DNA from 2 places in the Paraburkholderia sp. JHI2823 genome. Region 1 is predicted to be linked to the other one. Evidence: predicted binding sites of a transcription regulator. Region 1 holds the regulator's gene; the other holds the start of a gene.

Region 1 (4,454 bases):
GGTGGGCTCGTCCATCACGAGCACGTCGGGGTCGTTCACGAGCGCGCGCGCGAGTGTGAGACGACGGCGCATGCCGCCCGAAAGCTCGCCCACGCGCGCGTCGGCCTTGCTTTCGAGGCGCGCGAACTCGAGCAGCGGCGCGACGAGCGCTTTCGTTTCACGCGCGGATAAACCAAAGTAACGGCCGAACACGAGCAGGTTCTCGCGTACGGTGAAGTCGGGATCGAGATTGTCGAACTGCGGGACGACGCCGACGCGCTGACGAGCATGGCGCGCCCGCGCCGGCACGGGTTCCCCGCACAGGCTGATGCGCCCGGCATCGGGCGAAACGATGCCAAGGAGCATGCGCAGCGTCGTGGTTTTCCCCGCGCCGTTGGGGCCGAGCAGCCCGAAGCATTCGCCCGGGAGGACATCGAACGACAGGCCGTTGACGACCGTCCTGTCTCCGTAATGTTTGAAGACCTGCTCGAATTCGATGGCGGGTGCGGGCATGGACCGGTTGAACGTGAGTCGAACGGGCGGCGCGCGAGTCGAACAAAAAACGAACGAAGAGCTGAACGAACAATCGCACGAAACAAGGCGGCCTATTCTAGTGCATTGCGGCGCAGCGAGTGGGCGGCCGCTCTCGGCCCTTTGCGCTGTTCGAGGTTAATGCATGCCGCGACAAGTATTCGGCTCGCCCAAGGCGCATCTGGCGTTTTCCGATGCTGACCTGGCGTTTTCCAGCCCTTGCACGCGCAATTGCGGCGCACCATGATGAGCATCGCACAGCCGGCAATCATGCGGGCACGGAGAAGCGATCATGGCGAGCTACAAAAAAATTCTGCTCTGTTACGACGGCTCGCGCGAAGGCCGCAAGGCGCTGCGTTGCGGCGCTGATCTTGCGCTCGATCTGCAGGCGGAAACGCATTTGCTGTCGGTCGTCGACATGCGTTCGACGATCGCGCAGAGTGCCGGCCTCCTCACCGATGTGGCCTGCGGCCGCTTCGAGGAAACGGCGCGAGAAATCCTTCAGGAAGGCGTGGACTGGCTGACCGAGCGCGGCGTGCGCGCGCAGGGGCATTTCGCGTTCGGGCATCCGATCGACGAGATTGCGAATCTGGCCAACGAACTGCATGTCGACCTCGTGGTTGTGGGCCATCGCTGCCGTACCGGGCTCTCGCGCTGGTGGATGGGGGCGGGCAACACGCCGCTGCTCGATCGCGTGTCGTGCAGCATTCTGGTGGCGTGTTCGTCGGCTGCCGAGGACAAGCAGCAAGCCGCCGCGTAGTGCGCTGGGAGCGCGCCCGGTTCCCCTGGAACGGACCTGTTCCGGCATCGTTTCACAAACGCCTCAATTCGAGGCGTTTCCTTCATTGAGCTCCACTGCCGAGAGCTTCCACCCAAAGAGCCCGTGACGCTGCAGGATGGCGGCATAGTGCTCGCCCGTACTGCCGCGGTCCCATGTGAGCGCGAACTCGTTGAGGCCGCGATAGGCAGCCGTGGTAACTGGCCGTGCCCCGGGCGCGGGATTCCCGGACGCCGGCGCGGGCGGCGCGGCAGGCGGCGCTGCGGGGGCGGGTGCCGATTGCGCCGGTTGCGCCGATTGTGCCGATTGTGCTGCCTGCGCGCCTGATTCCTCTGGCGATGGCGCGTGCGGCCGGTCGCCGGGCTTGCCCGTCGGCGGCATGCCATCGAGCAGCGCGGCGACGCCCTCAGGCGTAGCGTACGCATCCACGAGCGGGCCAATCAGCGCCGCGCCGATCACGGCGCCGAGGATCACCAGCGGGTTACTGCTGTGTTCCGCATGAATGCGCCGCTGCAGCATCTCGCCAACCTGCTGCTTGAGGCTCAAGCGCAGCGCAGGGTAATCGACGTACTGGTCGAGCGTGGCGGCGTCGCGCGCGTCGGCCGCGGCTTTCATGCGATTCACCGCGATATAGGGCGACGCGTAGGCGTAGCCGACCGCGGCAACGACCATGGCGATCGCAACCGTGATCGCAACGGTTTTTTTCCAGCCGTGCGTCTTACGTGGAGTCGTGAGGGATTCCGTCATCGGGATAGGGTAAATCGTTCAAACGTGGTGTTGACCGCAAACCAGCGAAAAGAATCCCCACGTGATCCCGAGCGCGACCTCTTGAGCGGAAAACCGGCTCGCGACCTTACTTCGCGAGCGCCGCCGGGAGGTCGGTGGACTGTTCGGCGATGCAGCGGTCGATCGCGCGGCAAACCGCATCCACCGTGCCGACGAGGATGAGCCGCGACGGGCCCTGGTAGACGCGCACCGGCGCCCGGCGCATGGGCTGCTCGGTGTTGAGCGTGCTGTTGAGCGAAACGCGCGCAAACGCCGGCTGTGCCGAGGGCAGCGCCGGGAGATCGGCGGTGCTGGCCGCCACCATGCCTGGCGTCTCTTCGAAAAGCGAGCGGTTCAGCGCTGCGGCGGGGACGCGGACTTCGCGAAGCGCGCATGACGCGATTCCACGAAGATGGCGCAGACGGCCGAATTGACGGAAGGGCAGCAAGCGGGCAAGGCGTTCCATGACTCTCTCCAGAGATCGCGCAAACGGGGCGCAACGGGGGCGCAAATGAGCGCAAGCGGATTGCTTAGAATTCGGTAGGCCGGATCAGGCCGACCGCAATGCCTTCGAGCGCGAAATCCGCGCTGCCGGCCTCGACAAAAATATTGTCGTAGTCGGGATTCTCGGCGATCAACTCGACGCCGTTCGGGCGGCGCTTCAGGCGCTTGACGGTCACGTCGTCGCCTAGGCGCGCCACGATGATCTGGCCGTCTTTCGCCTCGGCCTTCTTCTGCACCGCGAGCAGGTCGCCGTCGAGAATGCCGGCGTCGCGCATCGAGAGGCCGCGCACCTTCAACAGATAGTCGGGACGGCTCGAGAAGAGCGCAGGGTCGCACATGTAGTTCTGCGAGATGTGCTCCTGCGCGAGGATCGGACTACCCGCCGCGACGCGGCCTACGAGCGGCAGCGAGAGCTGCATGATGCCCGGATGCGGCAGCGTGAACTGGTGCGGCAGGTCGTCGGGCCCAGGCACGAGCCGGATGCCGCGCGAGGCGCCTGCAGCCAGTTCGATCACGCCCTTGCGCGCGAGGGCGCGCAGATGCTCCTCCGCAGAGTTGGCCGAGCTGAAACCGAGTTCCGCGGCGATTTCCGCGCGCGTGGGCGGAAAGCCCGTGCGCTCGATTGCCCGGCGAACGAGATCGAAAACCTGCTGCTGTCGTGCGGTGAGTTTGGTCATGGCGCCACTGTATGTTTGAACAGGTAACTGTATTTTTATACAGTATCCGTCGCTTTTCAAGTATTACTTGAAGTTCGACAACCGGGCGTTGCCATAGCGCCGCTTCGAGGCGCTTCGGTAGCCGAAAACGTGTTGCGGCAGCGACTTCCTCCGCCTTTACCACTTTTGCGTATTAAAGAATGAGGAAACATTATTTTTAATGATGTAAGCGGATCGCTAGACTGGCCTCCATCAGTGGTTGTCACTACGCAGGACAAAAATGGAGAACAGATAGATGGGCACCAGGAACACGGGGAACGCCGGTTGGCTGAAGACGCTGGCGGCAAAACTGGTCATCGGCATTGCACCGCTCGTTGGCCTCGCGGCTATGGCGCCGGCGGCTCATGCGGATACGTCGCTGCTCAACGTGTCCTACGATCCGACGCGCGAGCTGTACCAGGACATCAACGACGCGTTCATCAAGCAATGGAAGGCGAAGTCGGGCGAGACGCTCGCCATCAAGCAGTCGCACGGCGGCTCGGGCGCGCAGGCGCGCTCGGTGCTCGACGGCCTGCAAGCCGACGTCGTGACGCTCGCGCTTGCCTGGGACATCGACGCGCTCGCCAACAAGGGCATCGTCGCGAAGGACTGGCAAAAGCGGCTGCCCGACAATGCCTCGCCGTACACGTCGACGATCGTGTTCCTCGTGAGGAAGGGCAATCCGAAGCACATCAAGGACTGGGACGACCTCGTGAAGCCCGGCGTCTCGATCGTCACGCCGAATCCCAAGACCTCGGGCGGCGCGCGCTGGAACTATCTCGCCGCGTGGGCGTACGCGTCGCACCAGCCGGGCGGGAATGAGCAAAAGGCGAAGGACTTCATTTCGAAGCTCTACAAGAACGCCGGGGTGCTCGACTCGGGCGCGCGCGGCGCGACGACGAGCTTCGTGCAGCGCGGCATCGGCGACGTGCTGATCGCATGGGAGAACGAAGCGTTCCTCTCGCTCAAGGAGTTCGGCCCGGACAAGTTCGAGATCGTGGTGCCTTCGGTGAGCATTCTCGCGGAGCCGCCGGTGGCCGTGGTGGACAAGGTCGTCGACAAGCGCGGCACGCGCAAGGAGGCCGAAGCGTACCTGCAGTTCCTCTATAGCGAAGAGGGCCAGGAGATCGCCGCGAAGAACTTCTATCGTCCGCGTTCGGACAAGGTCCCCGCGGCGCTCACGGCGAAGTTTCCGAAGCTCA
Region 2 (4,454 bases), on a different contig from region 1:
ATGGCCGCGACGCCGAGCAGCGTGGCGGCGAGCCCGACCGTGTGGGCGTTGGCCGGATCGTCGAGATGCAGGTAGAGCCCGACGATCCAGTGCGGCGCGAGCACCATCACGAGCGCCGAGAGCGACATGAAACCCACGCCTAGCCCCAGCGCGACGAAACCCGCATGGCGTGCGGCGCGCGGCGCGCCCGCGCCGGCCCAGTAACCCACGCGCACGTTGGCCGCCTGACCGATCGCGAGCGGCACCATGAAGGTGACGGAGGCGACGTTAAGCGCGATCTGGTGCGCGGCGAGCGGCGTCTCTCCGAGCAGGCCGGCGAGCAGGCCGGTGGCGAGAAAGAGCGTCGCCTCCACGGCGTAGGTGATCGCGACCGGCCAGCCGATCGTGAATAGCTCGCCCATCAGCGGCGCCGTGGGCCGGCGCGCAATGACGAAATGCTGGTGCGACGGCCGCAGGTGCAGCAGCGCCATCAGCACGAAGGCGGTGAGCCACACCGTGATCGTCGTCGCGACCGCCGAGCCGAGAAAGCCGAGGCGCGGCAGGCTCCACATGCCGTGGATCAGCCCGTAGTTGAGAAAGCCGTTGATGAACACGCACGCAACCGACACCCAGAGAAGCCGTCGCGCCGCGCCGATGGCGGGCAGGAACGAGCGCATGAGCCCCACGCCGATCAGGCTCGCGGGCGCGCCCCAGCGCAGCACGGCCGTGTATTCGCCGATGTGGTGGGCGAGCAGCGTCGGCTCGCCGAGCGCGCGCAGGATCGGCTCGGCAAACGAGAGCAGCGCGAAGGCCGGCAGCGAGAGCAGCAGGGAAAGCGCGAAGCCGGTCCAGTAGATGTGCGGCACCTGGCTTTCGTTGTCGGCGCCGCGCGCCTGCGCGACGCTCACGCTCACCGAGGTCAGCACGCCTTGCAGCACCGTCACCACGACGAAGAACAGATTGGCGCCGAGGCCGCCCGCGGCGAGCGCGTCGGCGCCGAGCGAGCCGAGCAGCACCGTGTCGGTGACGCTCATCGCCATTTGCGAGAGCTGGGCGATCGCGAGGGGCGCGGCGAGGCGGGCGGTGTCGGCGGCGTGGCGGCGCAGCGTGGGGGGCGCGGAAACGGCGCGTCGGGAGAGCGTGGCTCGAGTCATGAAAAGCAAGCGGCGCGAATGGGTCGCGCCGCACGGCCTGGTTTGTCTGTCGAAAGTGAAAGCTTATTGCTAGACAGCGGCCTTGTCGATCCGAATGCTCAAATATGGTGCATAGCTGGCGTCTGGGCGCAAGTCCGGTCGAGGCTCCCGCGGTGCCTCTGTAGGTGCCTCACTCAGCCGCCTTGATGGCGATGCGAGTATCGCCCAGCAGCACGGCCTGGCCCGCGCGGATCTTGCACGTCTTGCGCAGCTCGACTTCGCCGTCGACCTTCACGGCGCCCGAGGCGACGATCTGCTTGGCCGAGCCGCCGCTATCGGCGAGACCTGTGATCTTCAGGAGGTTGTGCAGTTCGACGTAGTCGCCGGTCAGGGTGAAATCGATGTTGGGCATGGCGGTCTGGAAATTCGGGCGCGCGGCAAGCGCGCGAAGCGGTGAGCATCATAAGCGATGGCGAGCCCCCGCGATACGAGGCTGGAGTGGCGGCGTCGACCGCGGGCGCTGGGCTCTGCGGGTAGCCTGGCGCGGCGGCGTCGGGGGCAGCAGGCGCTGCCGCGCTGTCCCTAAATCCCGCCAGATCGCTGCAGAATCAGGCGCTTGCCGATCCGAGGTGTATGGATATACAGTATGCGTCGCTCCCCTTCGATTCGCCACGTTCATCTCCCTGCGTCCGCCGTGTCCACTGTTTCCGTTGCCGATCCCTCCTCAGTCTCCGTCGCCCTGGACGATGTTGTCCAATCGGGCGCCGATGCGGCCAACGCCGTTTCCGCATGGCTCGCAAAGCTCAACGAAGCGCAGCGCGAGGCCGTCGAGCACGGCGGCGAAGCGGGCTATGCGCCGGGCTCGGCGTTGCCGGGGCCGCTGCTCGTGATCGCGGGCGCGGGCTCGGGCAAGACGAATACGCTGGCTCACCGCGTCGCGCATCTGATCGTCAACGGGGCCGACCCGCACCGCATCCTGCTCCTCACGTTCTCGCGCCGCGCCGCGCAGGAGATGACGCGGCGCGTGGCGCGCATTGCCGCCGGTGCGCCGGGCGCGGCCGCCGCGCTCGCGCAGGGCCTCACCTGGGCAGGCACGTTTCACGGCGTGGGAGCGCGCCTGTTGCGCGAATACGCGGATCACATCGGCCTCTCGCCGGCGTTCACGATCAACGATCGCGAGGATTCCGCCGATCTCATGAACCTCGTGCGCCACGAGCTGGGTTTCTCGGCGAAGGAAAAGCGCTTTCCGTCGAAATCGACGTGTCTTGCGATCTACTCGCGCGCGGTCAACACGGGCGACTCGCTCGCCAACGTGCTCAATCGCTCGTTTTCGTGGTGCCTCGAATGGGAGCCGCAGCTGCGCGCGCTGTTCGCCGCCTACGTGGGCGCCAAGCAGAAGCAGAATGTCCTCGACTACGACGACTTGCTGCTCTACTGGGCGCACATGGCCGCCGAGCCGGCCATCGCCGCCGATCTGGCCGGCCGCTTCGACCATATCCTCGTCGACGAATACCAGGACACCAATCGCCTGCAGGCCTCGATTCTCCTTGCGCTCAAGCCCGATGGCCGGGGCCTCACCGTGGTCGGCGACGATGCTCAGGCGATCTACTCGTTTCGCGGCGCGACCGTGCGCAACATCCTCGACTTCCCGGCACAGTTCGATCCGCCCGCGCGCCAGGTCACGCTAGAGCGCAACTATCGCTCGACGGAGCCGATCCTCGCGGCCTCGAACGCCGTGATCGATGCCGCCGCCGAGCGCTTCACGAAGAACCTGTGGACCGACCGCGCCTCGCAGCAGCGCCCGCGCCTCGTCACGGTCGCCGACGAGGCCACCCAGGCGCGCTACGTCGTCGAGCAGATTCTCGAAGCGCGCGAGGCGGGGATGAAGCTCAAGCAGCAGGCGGTGCTGTTTCGCGCCGCGCATCACAGCGCGACGCTGGAAATCGAGCTCGCGCGGCGCAACATTCCGTTCGTGAAGTTCGGCGGGCTGCGCTTTCTCGATGCCGCCCATGTGAAGGACGTGCTGGCGGTGTTGCGCTGGGCCGAGAATCCGCTCGACCGCGTGGCGGGCTTTCGCGTGACACAGTTGCTGCCCGGCGTCGGGCCCGCCAACGCGGCGCGCCTGCTCGACCAGGTGGCCGCCTGCACGGGCGCATATCGCGCCGCCGAGGCGCTCGCCGCCTTCGCGCCGCCCCCGCGCGCGGCCGAGGACTGGCCCGCGTTCGCCGCGCTGATCGACAGCCTTTGCATGCGCTCGACGCCGTGGCCCGCCGAGTTCGAGCGCGTGCGGCGCTGGTACGAGCCGCATCTGGAGCGCAATCACGAAGACGCCCAGGTGCGCCACGCCGATCTGCTGCAGATGGAGAGCATTGCGAGCACTTATGCCTCGCGCGAGCGCTTTCTCACCGAACTCACGCTCGATCCGCCCGACGCCACGAGCGCCGAATCCGCCGACCCGTTGCTCGACGAGGACTATCTGATCCTCTCGACGATCCACTCCGCGAAAGGGCAGGAGTGGCGCAACGTGTTCGTGCTCAACGGCGTGGACGGCTGCATTCCGTCGGATCTCGGCGCGGGCAGCGACGAGGAGCTGGAAGAGGAGCGGCGTCTGCTCTATGTCGCAATGACACGCGCGAAGGAGGATTTGCACATCGTCGTGCCGCAGCGTTTCTATGTGCACAACCAGGTGGCGTCGGGCGACCGGCACGTGTGGGCGTCGCGCACGCGCTTCATCGCCACGCCCATGCTGCCGCTGTTCGAATCGCGCGCGTGGCCGCCCGCGCCCGTGGCGAGCGCGCCGAGCGCGGCGGGACTTGCCGCCGCCGCACAGGCGAAGGTCGAGATCGCCGCGAAGCTCAGGAAGATGTGGGACTAGCGGGGGCCCGCCGAAGCGGGCACGAGAGGCGGCGCGCCGCGCGGGGGCACGCCGTGCTGGACGTTCAGCGGGGCGCCGGAGTGAGCGCCCGCCTTTTTCTCGCGGGCGCGCCGGCGCTCAGCGCGACTGCTCGCGCGCGGTGCTGCGCGGCGGCGGCGTGAAGAAGTTGCGCAGCCAGGCGGCAAGACGCGTGAACACGTCGTCGGGTTCGTCGACGAAGATCTCGGGCTTGAGCAGCCGCAAATACTCCATGATCTGCTGCGCTTCCTGTTTCTGGAACGCGCCATGCGTGATGCCGAGCCGCAACAGCCCGCGCAGTTCGCCCAGACGCTCGCGCGCCGCGCTGCCGCTCGCCTGCTCGCAGCCGATCTTCGCTTCGTACACACGCTGGCGCAGCGATTCCGCAAGCCGCCACGCAGGTGTCTGCATCGATTCCTCGAGCGCCTGGATGTCCTGCACGCTCGACT

The links. Region 1 encodes LexA, which represses DNA repair genes until DNA is damaged. Its sites were predicted from a motif close to ACTGTATNNNNATACAGT; they were not measured.
Region 2: a site for LexA is predicted at 1,741-1,758, ahead of VSR34_RS09300 (ATP-dependent helicase). Genes of this name have one in related genera too.

Annotation. Positions count from the first base shown of each region.
Region 1 covers NZ_JAYMRY010000001.1:192,135-196,588, reverse strand. Annotated here, with positions in the region: gene nodI (nodulation factor ABC transporter ATP-binding protein NodI) at 1-492, opposite strand, end outside; gene VSR34_RS00845 (universal stress protein) at 803-1,270, shown strand; gene VSR34_RS00840 (DUF2939 domain-containing protein) at 1,334-2,035, opposite strand; gene VSR34_RS00835 (hypothetical protein) at 2,142-2,519, opposite strand; gene lexA (transcriptional repressor LexA) at 2,584-3,234, opposite strand; gene VSR34_RS00825 (sulfate ABC transporter substrate-binding protein) at 3,509-4,454, shown strand, end outside.
Region 2 covers NZ_JAYMRY010000006.1:65,230-69,683, reverse strand. Annotated here, with positions in the region: gene VSR34_RS09310 (MATE family efflux transporter) at 1-1,133, opposite strand, end outside; gene VSR34_RS09305 (RNA-binding S4 domain-containing protein) at 1,303-1,524, opposite strand; gene VSR34_RS09300 (ATP-dependent helicase) at 1,852-3,987, shown strand; gene VSR34_RS09295 (DUF4088 family protein) at 4,105-4,454, opposite strand, start outside.